3 regions of the Bacillus hominis genome follow, and region 1 is predicted to be linked to each of the others. Evidence: riboswitches for the same ligand, from Rfam matches in the RefSeq annotation. Region 1 holds a riboswitch; each other region holds the start of a gene.
The links. Region 1 has a riboswitch for S-adenosylmethionine ahead of QUF93_RS26335 (methionine ABC transporter ATP-binding protein). Riboswitches for the same ligand answer to the same signal wherever they lie in the genome.
Positions count from the first base shown of each region.

Region 1 (4,768 bases):
CCACGTCCATGGTCAGCAACAGAATTACTCATAATAATTGTAGCCCCGTCTGGAAGCTCTTTTAAGCTCTTATATTTTTGAGAATACACACCAATTGGTTCTAAATGAATTTTTCCTGCTACTTCAAAATCATATTTTTTATCTTTAATTTCTTTTTCTAAATACGGAATGTGCTGGAAGTAGTTTGCATCTAATTCCTTATCCGCTAACGCTTTATTTGGCAACACGTAATCTTGGAATTTTTTCACTTCTAATTCAATTCCTTTTTTCTCAAGTAACGGTTTTGCCTTTTCTAAAATTTCAGCGTGCGGTACGTTAGAAGCACCAACAACAAGTTTATTTTCCTCTTTATCTTTCGCGCCACAAGCAGCTAACCCAAAAATTGAAGTTGAAATAAGTGCTGTAAGTAATAATTTTTTCATTTGAAATACCCTCCCGTTTTTCATTATCTTTTATCTATTCGAGTCGTTAAACTATCACCAATCCACTGAATTAAAAATACAACTAGTAATACACAAATTGTCGCAACGATTGTTACATCATTATTTCCTCGCTGGAATCCTTCTAAATAAGCAAGTGTTCCAAGACCGCCAGCACCAACAACTCCTGCCATTGCTGTATAGCCTACTAAAGCAATTGTCGTGACCGTAATACCAGATACTAACGCTGGTAACGATTCTGGAATTAACACTTTCAAAATAATTGTGCTTGTTTTTGCTCCCATTGCTTTTGAAGCTTCAATTACACCTTTATCAATTTCACGAAGTGCGATTTCAACCATTCTTGCATAAAATGGTGCCGCTCCGATAATTAAAGCTGGCAATGCCGCACTCGCTCCAAGAATTGTTCCAAGAATAATCTTTGTGAATGGAATTAATAAAATAATTAAAATGATGAACGGTATAGAACGGAAAATGTTTACGAACGCTCCAATCACCGTATTAATTGCTTTGTTTTCCCATAAATTATCTTTCGCTGTCATAAAGAGTAATAGTCCTAAAATAAGTCCTAAAACAAATGTGGCAAGCGCTGCGATTGCCGTCATATATAACGTTTCACCAGTCGCTTCTAGCATTTGATTCCAATCAACATTTGCGATTAACTTATCCATGTGCAATCACCTCCAGCTCTACTTGATCTTGATGAATTCCTTCTATTGCTTGCTGGATCGCTGTTTCTTCGCCATTTAAATGAACGACTAAACTACCGTAAGAACCGTTATTTGTTTGTGCGATATTTCCTTGCAAAATGCTAACTTCTATATCACCGCGCTGCATTAACCTTTGAAGTACTGGTCTTTCTACAGCCTCACCGACAAACTGCAAGCGAATTACTTTTCCATCTGGATATTTTTCAATTAAACTTTCAATTGTTTCATTTGTATCTTCAGAATCCGTTAATTGCTGTACGAAGCGTTTTGTAATGTCCTGCTGCGGGTTACGGAATACGTCAAGTACTGGACCTGTTTCTACGATTTTCCCTTTCTCCATTACCGCAACACGATTACAAATCTTTCGAATTACGTGCATCTCATGTGTAATCAATACAATTGTTAAACCGAGACGCTTATTAATATCGAGTAGTAAATCTAAAATTTGATCCGTCGTTTCTGGATCAAGAGCTGACGTTGCTTCATCACATAAAAGTACTTGTGGATTATTTGCTAACGCTCTTGCAATCCCAACGCGCTGCTTTTGTCCACCACTTAACTGAGATGGATATGCGTCTCCTCTTCCTTCTAATCCAACGAGATGAATTAACTCATCAACACGTTTTCTTCTCTTCGCCTTATCCACACCCGCAATTTCAAGTGGGAATTCGATATTTTCGCGTACAGTTCGTGACCAAAGTAAGTTGAAGTGCTGAAAAATCATTCCGATTTCTTGTCTTGCCTTACGAAGTTCACTTCCTGTAATTGCTGAAATTACACGATTTGCGATTGTAATTTGACCAGACGTTGGTTTCTCTAACTGATTAAACAATCTAATTAAAGAACTTTTCCCAGCGCCACTATATCCGATAACACCAAATATTTCGCCTTTCTCTATTTGTAAGTTGGCGTTATCTACAGCAGTGACATCACCGCTTTTTGCCTTATATATTTTCTTTACATTTTCTAATAAAATCATGATGTTCACCCCTTTTTTGTTTGGATAGACTCCGCAATTTTTTTATTTTTGATGCGTGTAGTCCATCCGTATAGCTCCTCTTATTATTTGAATGTCCTCCACATTCAAACAACAAAAAAACCTTTCCGCTTTTAGAGAAGCAGAAAGGTTTATATGCGTATATAACAACATTATCCCTCTCTCTCATCTCTCAAAGCATTTGCTTTGCAGGAATTGGCACCATTTCAACATAAGTTGACGGTTGCCGGGCTTCACAGGGCACAGTCCCTCCACCTCTCTTGATAAGAGAAATCAGATTAAATTTTCGTCTGATTTAAAATTTATTAAATTGTCTATATTTTATGAATTGAATTGTATCAATATCCACACACCATGTCAACAGAAATTTTCGCAAAAAAAGAAACTTCAGACTTTTAAGCGCCCACTGACATCGGCTTACATATATGAAACATTGATTCAATTAACAACATCGTTCGATACGTTCCCGAATATTGCACACGCCCATCGCTCATTAACGTCTGCAACCTTACATTTCCATTCACCAAACGTTCTACATCCTCTTCCCATAAACAAACGATTTGTTCTGTTCCTCTTTCCTCTTTCAAAAGTTCAATATAATCCCTTGAAATTTGTAATGAACAGCATTCATCTCCAAAACGAAAATTAACAGTTCTTTCTCCTTGCCTTAAAAGCGGTTCTAAATGATATTGACCATTAGCGTAATTTACAAATGATTGTAGCAAAGAATATAATTCCACCCTAAATCACATCCTTCATATCACTTTCTATTACATACCATTCCCTCTTACTAAAGAGCAATCCTGTTACTTTCGCTCGACAAATACTGTACCCATCCCGCATGTCGACATATTTCTTGGGAAATATGTCGAGGCGGCAAAAACTTTGCCGCCTACTTTAATTCCGTATATAAATATTCAACCGAATGAAATGCATATATTTTCTTCATCAGTGTCCCATTTTCAAAAATAAGTAAACACGGTACGCTTTCTATTCCATACTCTTTCGCTAAATGCGGGGCATAATTTAAATCTAACATTCCAATTTCCAAATCTTCAATCGTCATCTCGACGACCGTTAACATCTTCTTTGCTAATTGGCATGTTCCACACATTGGTGTATATACATATAGCACTGTTTTTTCTTCATTTTCTATTAGGGCTGCAGCTTCGGCACCTGTCCAATCAATCACTTCTATCATTCCTTACCGTAAATATTCTGTATAAACGTCAATGTCAGCTCCCCATAATACATTTGCTAAATGTGAAGAAGGCGCAGTCGCCACCTCGCGATACGAGCGATCAATATAAATATGCTCTGCTTGCGGAAATTCTTTTCGAAATTGTTTCCTTAACTTTTCCCCTGCATCATCAGCATCCACTAGCACATATACATCCTTATCAAAAAACTGATCAATGAGCTCATCCATTTTCGACAAACCAATTGTACCATTTGTACAAACAATTTCCACTGGTTCACGAATAATAGATTCAATCTTTCTTCTGTCCGATTTACCTTCTACAATAATGACTTTTTCCACATAAATCATATGTCATCACCCGATCACCATATACTATACAACCTTTAACTTAGTATATAGTATATTCGTTATTTTCATGTTGTTTCCTGTTTATTTTTGCAAAAGAAAAGCGGAACCGACTGTTTAGCCCTGTTGGCTAAGGTTCTTTCGCACAGAAGACGCTTTTTGTCTTCTCGTGCGGAAGGTTCTTAGACATGAAGAGCTAGGAGGTGGAGCTGGACAATGAAAAGCGGAACCGGCTCAATCAGCATGCAACCTCGGCGAAAAAAGTTTTTCAAAAACCTTCTCCTATATGATAATTAATATATATGTGCTTTCAAATTCATTATGTAACACAACATAAAAAAGGACAGCACAAAGGCTGTCCTTCAGTCGACTATAATTAGTCTTGGTTTGTCATTTCTGCATATTTTTCTGCAGTTAATAACTTCTCAACTTGGCTTGCATCAGAAAGTTCAACTTTAACCATCCATGCACCCTCGTATGGAGATTCGTTAACAAGTTCTGGTTGGTCACTTAATTCTTCGTTTACTGCTACAACTTTACCACTTACAGGTGCGTATAATTCAGAAACTGTTTTAACAGATTCTACGCTTCCGAATGGCTCGTCAGCTTGGATTGTTGCACCTACTTCAGGAAGTTCAACGAATACGATATCGCCTAGCTCACCTTGTGCAAAGTGAGTAATACCGATAACAACTTCATTACCTTCTGTTTTTACCCATTCGTGTTCTTCAGAGTAACGTAAATTATTTGGAATGCTCATGACTGTACCTCCAGTGAATGTATTAATTATGTAAAAATACCTTATTGGTACTTTTTCCACACACTTTCAAACTGCTCTTCGTTAAAACCAAGTGTTACAATCGTTCCATCTGTTACGATTGGACGTTTAATCAACATGCCATCAGATGCTAAAAGTTCGTACATTTCGTCTTCGCTTGCATCCTTTAACTTATCTTTTAGGCCAAGTTCGCGGTAACGCATTCCACTTGTATTAAAGAATTTTTTTAATGGCAATTCACTTTTCACGTGTAAATTACGTACATCTTCTTTTGACGGTGGATTTTCAACAATATGA
Region 1 covers NZ_JAUCFS010000005.1:4,548,302-4,553,069, forward strand. Annotated here, with positions in the region: gene metQ (methionine ABC transporter substrate-binding lipoprotein MetQ) at 1-422, opposite strand, end outside; gene QUF93_RS26330 (methionine ABC transporter permease) at 446-1,111, opposite strand; gene QUF93_RS26335 (methionine ABC transporter ATP-binding protein) at 1,104-2,129, opposite strand; SAM riboswitch class I at 2,310-2,417, opposite strand; gene QUF93_RS26340 (hypothetical protein) at 2,543-2,887, opposite strand; gene QUF93_RS26345 (thioredoxin family protein) at 3,040-3,348, opposite strand; gene QUF93_RS26350 (toprim domain-containing protein) at 3,352-3,696, opposite strand; gene gcvH (glycine cleavage system protein GcvH) at 4,070-4,453, opposite strand; gene QUF93_RS26360 (arsenate reductase family protein) at 4,495-4,768, opposite strand, start outside.

Region 2 (4,768 bases), 4.4 Mb from region 1:
TGTGGATATCGATCAATATATCGTCTATCTAATCCAACACGCTCTAGTGCATCACCTGCGACTTTATCTTTCAATCCTTTATCGCCTAAACCGAATGAAATATAGCCTTCTGTTACAATATCGCGTACTTTCCAGCGCGGATTTAATGCAGCTGTGGAATCTTGAAAAATGAACTGTACTTTCTGCAAGAAATCCCGCTTATAAGCTGACTTCAGCTTGTGAACAACTTGACCGTTATAATCAATTTCACCAGACGTTGGACGCTCGATCCCAGCTATGAGCTTACCAAGTGTTGTCTTTCCAGAACCACTTTCTCCAATAATGCCAAGCGTTGTTCCTTTGGGGATAGAAAGTGATATACCTTTTAACGCTGCGATTTCTTTATTTTTACTTCCATACGTTTTCGTTACTTGCTTTACAGTAATTAAATCTGTCGTCATGAGGCATTCACCTTCTCTTTTGATTTCGCTTTATTATGCTCCAGAATGTGCTGCCAACAATGTGAACTATGCTCCTCAGAATATGTTGTTCTCTCTGGGAATCGATGAATACATTCTTTTATCGCCACTGGACAACGATTTACAAACGGACAACCAAAGCTATTTAATGTTTCAATAGAAGGTGTCGTTCCTTCTATTGCACGTAATACTTTTTCAGAATCATCCATATTCGGAATTGCTTGTAATAAGCTTTTCGTATATGGATGTTTAGGAGAACCTATTACCTCTTCTATCGTTCCTTTCTCGACAACACGTCCCCCATACATAACAACTACTCGATCCGCTACTTCACGCACAAGCGCCAAATCATGAGTAATTAATAAAATACTCGTATTTTGTTTTTCTTTCCGCTCTTTTAATAGCCCCATAATTTGTTTCTGAATCGTTACATCTAACGCTGTTGTCGGCTCATCTGCAATAACAAGCTTTGGATGACAAGCAAATGCAATTGCTAAACAAATACGCTGCCTCATCCCCCCGCTTAATTGATGTGGATATTGTTCAAAGCGTTTCTCTGCTTCATGTATCCCTAAATCATTTAGTAAATTAATCGCAATTTTTTTTGCTTCTTTTTTCGATTTCTTTTCATGCTGCAAAATCACTTCTGTAATTTGTCTACCTACCTTCATCGTTGGATTTAAAGATGAAAGCGGATCTTGAAAGATAAAGGAAATATCTTTCCCGCGAGCTTGATTCCACTCGGATTCTTGTAAATTAGTTAACTCCTTCGATTCGAAAGATACATTTCCAGCATCGATATGAATTGATTCTTGGTTTAAGCCGATAATAGATTGCGCTGTAACACTTTTTCCCGAACCACTTTCTCCTACAAGTGCAACTATTTCACCTTCGTTAATAGAAAAGGAAACATGCTTCACAATTGCTTGCTTACTATTCTCTTTTTCAACGGCTAACGTTACGTTTTCTAAAGATAAGAGCTGTCCCATGTTTTTTCTCCTTTCGATTTCGTTTTACAATCTTCGGATCAATTGCATCTTGCAAACCATCACCAATTGCATTAAATGCGAACATAATGAGTGCAATCATGATTGCTGGGAAGAATAGTTGCCACCACTCTCCGCTCAATAATGTTCCTAGTGCATCGTTCGTCATCGTCCCCCAACTCGCTGCTGGTGATTGTACCCCAAGTCCGATAAAGCTTAAAAATGATTCCGAGAAAATAGCTGCTGGAATTGTAAATGATAAATTTACGATAATAATACCTGTTAAGTTCGGAATGATATGTCCATATATAATCTTCATATGCGATGTACCTAACCGTTCTGCTGCGATAACAAATTCTCTTTGTTTCAAAGATAAGACTTGTGCTCTAATGAGACGCGCCATGCCAATCCATCCCGTTAATGCAAGGGCGATTATAATTGTAAAAAGTCCTGGTTTCATAACGATTAATAGTAAAATAACAATTAACAAATATGGGATACCGTATAGTACTTCAATCCCTCTTATAATCCACTCGTCAATTAACGTTCCAAGGCCATTACGTCCTCTCACATATCCACTAAAGCCACCGATTAGTACACCTAATCCTATATCAAGGGCAGCCGCTACTAATCCAACTGTTAGTGATATTTTCCCTCCAGCCCAAGTACGCGCCCATATGTCTCTCCCTAAATCATCTGTTCCGAACCAATGCTCACTACTAGGTGGGAAGTTTGTTGCTTCTTTTACTTGTTCACTCGCAGTGAATGGCGTTAAACTTTCACCGATAAGAGAGAAAATAATAATTAGTAATAACGTTACTGTCCCTAAAACTGCGATTGGATTTGATACAAATTTACGAAATACTTCTTTCTTTCGGCTAATCGTTTGCTGATCTTTATTTATCGTTAATTCTTTCTTCTCTTCATTCGTTAATAACTCGTCATTAATTTCATAAGCCCCCATTTAAACATCCCCCTCCTTACGTAATAGAACGAATGCGCGGATCAACAATACGATGAATAATATCTGTAATAAAAATACATACAATTAATAGCGCACTATAGAAAATGGTCGTTCCCATAATCACCGGATAATCTCGATTAAAAATACTATCTACAAAATATTTTCCTAGACCAGGAATTGAAAAGATTTTTTCAATAACGAAAGTCCCTGTTAAAAGTCCAGCCATTAATGGGCCAACAAATGTAAGTACCGGAACAATCGCATTTCGAAGAGCATGTCTTATAATGATTTTCTTAATTGGTATACCTTTTGCTCTCGCTAGCTTAATATAATCACTCTGCAACACTTCAATCATATTAGAGCGAACAAATCTTGTAATAACCGCGATTGGCCCTAACGCTAATGCGAAGGAAGGTAATACAGTATGATCAAATGTTCCCCAAGACGCCACTGGTAGTAATTCAAATTTGATGGCGAATACTTGTATAAATAGTGGCGCTAAAATAAAACTAGGAATAGAAATACCAAGAATCGCAAGCAAGCTCACACTATAATCAATCAATTTCCCATGATATAGCGCCGCAAATGTACCTGCTACAATTCCGACTAACAACGAAATAACAAGTGCTTGTAGACCAATAATTGCCGATGGACCAAAGCCAGTTGTTATAATTTCTGATACACCTTGTCCGGTTGATTGAACAGATTCACCAAAATCAAAATGCACTACGCCATCTAAATAAGCAACATATTGATTCCATAACGGTTCATCAAGGTGATACTTCGCTCTCATGTTTTGGATCACTTCTTCAGGAAAGATTTTCGCATCTGATGAAAATGGATCTCCCGGAATAATATGCATAATTAGAAATGTCACTGTCGTAATAACCCATAGTGTGAACACCATAACCGATAATTTTTTAATTACATACACTTCAATAACCCCCTAAACACATGAATTTACTTTGTTTTATGAACGTACTTTTTTCCATTACTCCCTTTTCTCTTTTTAGAATACAAAAAGCCTTGATCTTAAAAAATAAGATCAAGGCTTAATAAACAAAGGCCCATCACTTATCTTTCAAGACTTGCTTGCTGGAATTAGCACGGTGTTCATCTTGCAGAACCCGCTGCTGAGGTGTCATAGGGCCAGTCCCTCTACCTCTCTGGATAAGTAAATTGCTATATTATTATTTGGTTCAAATTGTATATTTCGAATTATAATTCTGAAAAAATGAAAAGTCAATCAAATTGGATATATTTAGAAAAATCAGTTTTTAATAAGGGCGTTTATCTACATCGCAGTTTTTCGCTTATAATTAAAAAGAAATCATATTAAAGGAGTTATACGATGGATCCCTTACTTCTAGCGACTATAGGATTACCATTAACAATCGTCATACTCGTTATCATTGGTTTTTATAAACTCTTCATTAAAAAGAAAAGCATCACCTCTTTTTACACCCCCTTCGATAATATTACCGGACAAACTATTTCCGAATTTCACGAAGAGCAAAAAGTATTAGTATGCGAGGATGAAGATGGCGATGGTAAGAAGAAAAAATAACCTTGCATGCGCAAGGTTATTTTTTCGTTTCTTCCTGAAAACGTTTATAGTATGTCGATGCTGTTGAAAAATTAATTTCTATATCACGAATCAACGATGAATCTTCTTCTTTAGCTAACTTCTGTAATTTTTTCATCGCTTGTTCCGATTCATTTAAGAAACCAACATACATTTCATGTTCTTGTTCTTTCGACTTCGGTACATGAATTTCTTTACGCATATGATCTATATCTTCTAACATACCCGTTGTTACATTTTGCACGTCTTCCTTATATTTAGCATTAGTTATTTCCTTACCGCCCTTTTCTTTTGCCACTTCAAATAACTGTAACGCCTTATTAATTTCTTTATTTATTTTCGTATCATATTTTTCATGTACTGCGCTGTATTCTTTCATTTCTTCTGTTTGCTCAGTGGATTGCTCTACCTTTTCTTTCGGTTCTTTCGTATCTTTATTTCCATTACATCCTGCTAGAAGGATCATACTTCCCATTACAGCAATACCCAAAACCTTCTTCATCTCGAATTCTCCTTTTATCTACAGCTACTACTAATTATAGTTTCTTTTATCTCCACTTGTTATTATACCGAGAACACCCTACTTTTTACACTTAAGACGATATCTTAATATACATATCAACATTTTTGTCACAGTATCGTCACTTTATGCAAATAACTTTTGCATGAGTTATTTCAAAGAAATGAAAAAAAGAGCTGATTCAAAGAAATGTTTGAATCAGCTCTTTTTTATCAAGCTTCTAAATTCTGGTTTTGTTGCAGTTCAAACTGCTTT
Region 2 covers NZ_JAUCFS010000005.1:180,892-185,659, reverse strand. Annotated here, with positions in the region: gene QUF93_RS03460 (ABC transporter ATP-binding protein) at 1-440, opposite strand, end outside; gene QUF93_RS03455 (ABC transporter ATP-binding protein) at 437-1,447, opposite strand; gene QUF93_RS03450 (ABC transporter permease) at 1,404-2,408, opposite strand; gene QUF93_RS03445 (ABC transporter permease) at 2,425-3,342, opposite strand; SAM riboswitch class I at 3,480-3,585, opposite strand; gene QUF93_RS03440 (DUF3951 domain-containing protein) at 3,760-3,975, shown strand; gene QUF93_RS03435 (hypothetical protein) at 3,992-4,495, opposite strand; gene QUF93_RS03430 (multidrug effflux MFS transporter) at 4,726-4,768, opposite strand, start outside.
Region 2: it holds a riboswitch for S-adenosylmethionine, as region 1 does, so the genes downstream of both, QUF93_RS03445 (ABC transporter permease) here and QUF93_RS26335 (methionine ABC transporter ATP-binding protein) in region 1, are expected to answer to the same signal.

Region 3 (4,768 bases), 190 kb from region 1:
CATACTCATCACTCGTTTGTTCTAATAAAATAGTAAACCACTCTTGTGAAACGTTTGGTGCATCGCAAGGCATAATAGCGTACCAATCCGCTTCGATATATTCCATTCCTGATACAATTCCAGCAAGTGGTCCGTTTCCTTTATAGTGCGGAATATCTTCTATAACAGGAACTTGTACTAGTTGCTCCACTCGCTCTTTTATATCAAAATGACTAATGACTACAACTTCTTGAAGCGTACTTGTCATCACTTTCAAAATATGCTCAACAAAAGTACTCCCACCCCAACTCGCTAGCGCTTTCGGTTCACCGAATCTACTCGACATACCACCTGCTAATACAATTCCAACAAATTTACTCATTGGCGATGCAGCTCAAATGTAATATGACCTAACTCCGGTAAAATCAACTTATTCATCGCAAGACGAACTGCTCCGCTAGATCCCGGCATTGAGAAGACTACTTTGCGCCCAATCGTACCGCCGATTGCTCTACTTAACATCGCACTACTTCCGATATCTTCTAGGTAACTTATCATGCGGAATAACTCACCAAATCCAACAATTTCTTTATCTAATAACACTGACACTGCCTCAATCGTTACATCACGTTTCGTAATACCAGTTCCGCCATTAGTTAGTACGACATCTACATCTTCCCTATGATAACCAGCTAACACTGCTTGCTGAATACTTTCTTTATCATCTTTTACAATTTCATAAGAGGTCACTGTATGACCTGCTTCTTTTAACAATTCATGTAATAGTTGCCCGCTCTTATCTGTCTCTTCCGTACGTGTATCGGAAATCGTAACAATTTTACAGCGTACTTCTTTTGGTGCTTGTTTTTTATGTTCAGTTACACTCATTTTCATCTTTCCTTTCTTGAAGACTTTTCTCTATTTTATCATACATATCTTTACACAATTATGTATGAAGCCAACGATGAAGCATGATACAATATAAGTATGAACACCCACAAAAAGGAAAATAAAAGAGTGTATTTTTTATACTCTTAGACTCCACATCATTAGCTACTCTTTAACTCACCTTATATTTTCTACATAATACATTTAATTTTTAAATTTACACTACAAAATAAATCGGAGGTCTACATATTATGGAACTTTATAAAAAATTAACAACGACATTCATCCTCTTATTTATAGCTTCAATCACCGTGGGATTTTCTCTAAAAGGAGCAATTCCATACGCTACATTAGTAAGTATTATATTCGCGACGCTATTTTTACTGAGCAGTGCTTTTTGCGCAGGAAAAGCGCGCCAACTGAAAGGATGATTTTCTATGTTCCGTAAGAAACCAATCCTTTGTAAATCATGTGAAAAGGAAATACAAACATATGAAAAATCGTGGATTCATATGCCATTTCCGGCAAGCGGCATGACTAATATGAAAAAGTATATTGAGCTAGAAGGAGAAGTGCATTGTAATTCATGTATTCAAATAATAAGTAAAATAAAATAAAAAAAGCTTTGCGCTCACCGCGCAAAGCTTTTTTTCATATATTATAGACCAGCTTGCTCTTTTAAAGCTACAGCTTTGTCTGTACGTTCCCATGAAAGATCTACATCAGTACGTCCGAAGTGGCCGTAAGCTGCTGTTTGTTTGTAAATTGGGCGACGTAAGTCTAGCATTTTAATAATACCAGCTGGGCGAAGATCGAAGTTGTTACGAACTAGTTCTACTAGTACGTCTTCAGATACTTTACCAGTGCCAAATGTATCAACTGAAATTGATACTGGTTGTGCTACGCCGATTGCGTATGCAAGTTGTACTTCTGCTTTGTCAGCAAGACCAGCTGCTACGATGTTTTTCGCAACATAACGAGCTGCATATGCTGCAGAACGGTCAACTTTCGTTGCATCTTTACCAGAGAATGCACCACCGCCATGGCGAGCGTATCCACCGTAAGTATCAACGATGATTTTACGTCCTGTTAAACCAGCATCACCTTGTGGTCCACCAATTACGAAGCGGCCAGTTGGGTTAATGAAGAATTTCGTTTCTCCATCCATTAATTCTGCTGGAACTACAGCTTTAATTACATGCTCTTTTAAATCGCGATCGATTTCTTCCCATGTAACATCTGGATGATGCTGTGTAGAAATTACAATTGTATCCACACGTACAGGTTTACCATTTTCATCATACTCAACTGTAACTTGCGTTTTTCCATCCGGACGTAAGTATGATAATGTGTCATCTTTACGTACTTCAGTTAAACGGCGAGCTAATTTGTGAGCAAGCGAGATTGGAAGTGGCATTAATTCTTGTGTTTCATTACATGCGAAACCAAACATTAAACCTTGGTCTCCTGCACCAATTGCCTCAATCTCAGCGTCAGTCATTAGACCTTCGCGTGCTTCTAGCGCTTGGTCAACACCCATAGCGATGTCAGCAGATTGCTCATCGATAGATGTTAAAACTGCACAAGTTTCTGCATCGAATCCGTATTTTGCGCGTGTGTAACCAATGCCTTGAATTGTTTCACGAACGATTTTCGGAATATCTACATAAGTAGAAGTCGTAATTTCCCCCGCTACCAATACTAAACCAGTTGTTACAGTTGTTTCACAAGCCACACGTGCATTTGCGTCCTTTGATAAGATCGCATCTAAAATTGAATCAGAAATTTGGTCACAAATTTTATCTGGATGTCCTTCAGTTACAGACTCAGATGTGAACAGATGACGTTTTTTTGTCATGTGGTAAACCTCCCTACAGTAATTGTATATATTGTACGGAACTCATCCTTAATTTGCCACAAACTGCGACATACATTTATTCTCCCACACAAGCATACAGAAAAACCTTTCCCACTTAACATAGAGGAAAGGTTTAATTTGCTACTTGCATACTGCTTTTTGCCCTTTGCTCTTATCGTTCGAGACCATTAGCCTCGCACAGGTTTTAGCACCTATTCACCTGTATTTACCACTACAAGTGAGGTTGCTGGGCTTCATCGGGCCTGTCCCTCCGCCAGCTCGGGATAAGAGAGTATCCGTCCCAACCTATACTAAAGAAATGATATTCATTTGTCAATTAATATTCACATTTTCCTAAAAGTTTTTCTCAATACGTATAGAATGAAATATTAATAAGGAAATAATACATTCACACAAACAAAAATAAATAAATAGTATACATTATTTATATAATTGTGTTATACTCTTGATGGGGATTACGAGGAATATTTCATTAAATGAAAAGGATGGTATATAAATATGAGTACTGTGAATGTCCAAATTGGTTTACATGAATTATTGAACGGAAGCAATGCACAGATTCAATTAAGTGTTCCGCAATTAGTGGAAAAAGTATTAATGCGAAACGAAGGGAAATTAACTTCTACTGGTGCCGTTTCTGCTTCAACAGGAAAATACACAGGACGTTCTCCTAAAGATAAATTTATTGTGAAGGAAGCATCGGTTGCTGACAAAATTGCTTGGGGAGCCGTGAACCAACCGATCTCTGAAGAACATTTTAATAAATTATATACAAAAGTTTTAGAATACTTAAAAGAAAAAGAAGAGTTATTCGTCTTCAAAGGATTTGCTGGCGCTGATCGCAACTATCGCCTACCAATTCAAGTTGTTAACGAATATGCATGGCATAATTTGTTCGTACATCAATTATTTATTCGTCCAAATGAAGAAGAATTAACAACTCACGAATCAGAGTTCACAATTGTTTCTGCACCAAACTTCAAAGCAGATCCAGCAATTGACGGTACAAATTCTGAAGCATTCATTATGGTTTCATTCGAACAACGTATCGTACTAATCGGTGGTACAGAATACGCTGGAGAAATGAAAAAATCAATCTTCTCTATTATGAACTTCTTACTACCTGAACAAGACATTCTTTCTATGCACTGCTCTTCAAATGTAGGCGAAGAAGGCGACGTAGCACTATTCTTCGGTTTATCTGGAACAGGCAAAACAACATTATCTGCTGATCCAAACCGTAAATTAATCGGTGACGATGAGCACGGTTGGTCTGATAACGGTGTATTCAATATTGAAGGCGGTTGCTATGCAAAATGTGTAAACCTTTCTCATGAGAAAGAACCACAAATCTTCGATGCAATCAAATTTGGATCCGTTTTAGAAAACGTTGTCATTGATGGTCAAACACGCATCGCTGACTATAACGATACTACTTTAACAGAAAATACACGTGCTGCATACCCTATGCATGCGATTGACAATATCGTACTGCCAAGTGTTGCAGGACATCCAAATACAATTATTTTCTTAACTGCTGATGCATCTGGCGTATTGCCTCCAATCAGCAAGTTATCAAAAGAGCAAGCTATGTACCACTTCTTAAGCGGTTACACTAGTAAACTAGCCGGAACAGAGCGCGGTGTTACATCTCCGCAAGCTACATTCTCTACTTGCTTCGGTTCACCATTCTTACCGCTTGATGCATCTCGCTATGCTGAAATGCTTGGTGAAAAAATCGAGAAACATGATGCAAAAGTATTCTTAGTAAACACTGGCTGGACTGGTGGCGAATACGGTGTTGGTAAGCGTATGAACTTAGGTTACACTCGTGCAATGATTCAAGCAGCACTAAGCGGTGAACTTGCAAAAGCTGAAACTGCAAAACACGACATCTTCGGTCTTGAAGTTCCACTTCACGTACCAGGTGTACCTGACGAAGTATTAATGCCTGAACAAACTTGGGCTGATAAAGATGCTTACAAAGCGAAAGCAATTGAGCTTGCAAACGAATTTAAAGAA
Region 3 covers NZ_JAUCFS010000005.1:4,357,191-4,361,958, forward strand. Annotated here, with positions in the region: gene QUF93_RS25190 (molybdenum cofactor guanylyltransferase) at 1-361, opposite strand, end outside; gene QUF93_RS25195 (MogA/MoaB family molybdenum cofactor biosynthesis protein) at 358-867, opposite strand; gene QUF93_RS25200 (hypothetical protein) at 1,119-1,298, shown strand; gene QUF93_RS25205 (hypothetical protein) at 1,305-1,484, shown strand; gene metK (methionine adenosyltransferase) at 1,526-2,725, opposite strand; SAM riboswitch class I at 2,895-3,016, opposite strand; gene pckA (phosphoenolpyruvate carboxykinase (ATP)) at 3,245-4,768, shown strand, end outside.
Region 3: it holds a riboswitch for S-adenosylmethionine, as region 1 does, so the genes downstream of both, metK (methionine adenosyltransferase) here and QUF93_RS26335 (methionine ABC transporter ATP-binding protein) in region 1, are expected to answer to the same signal.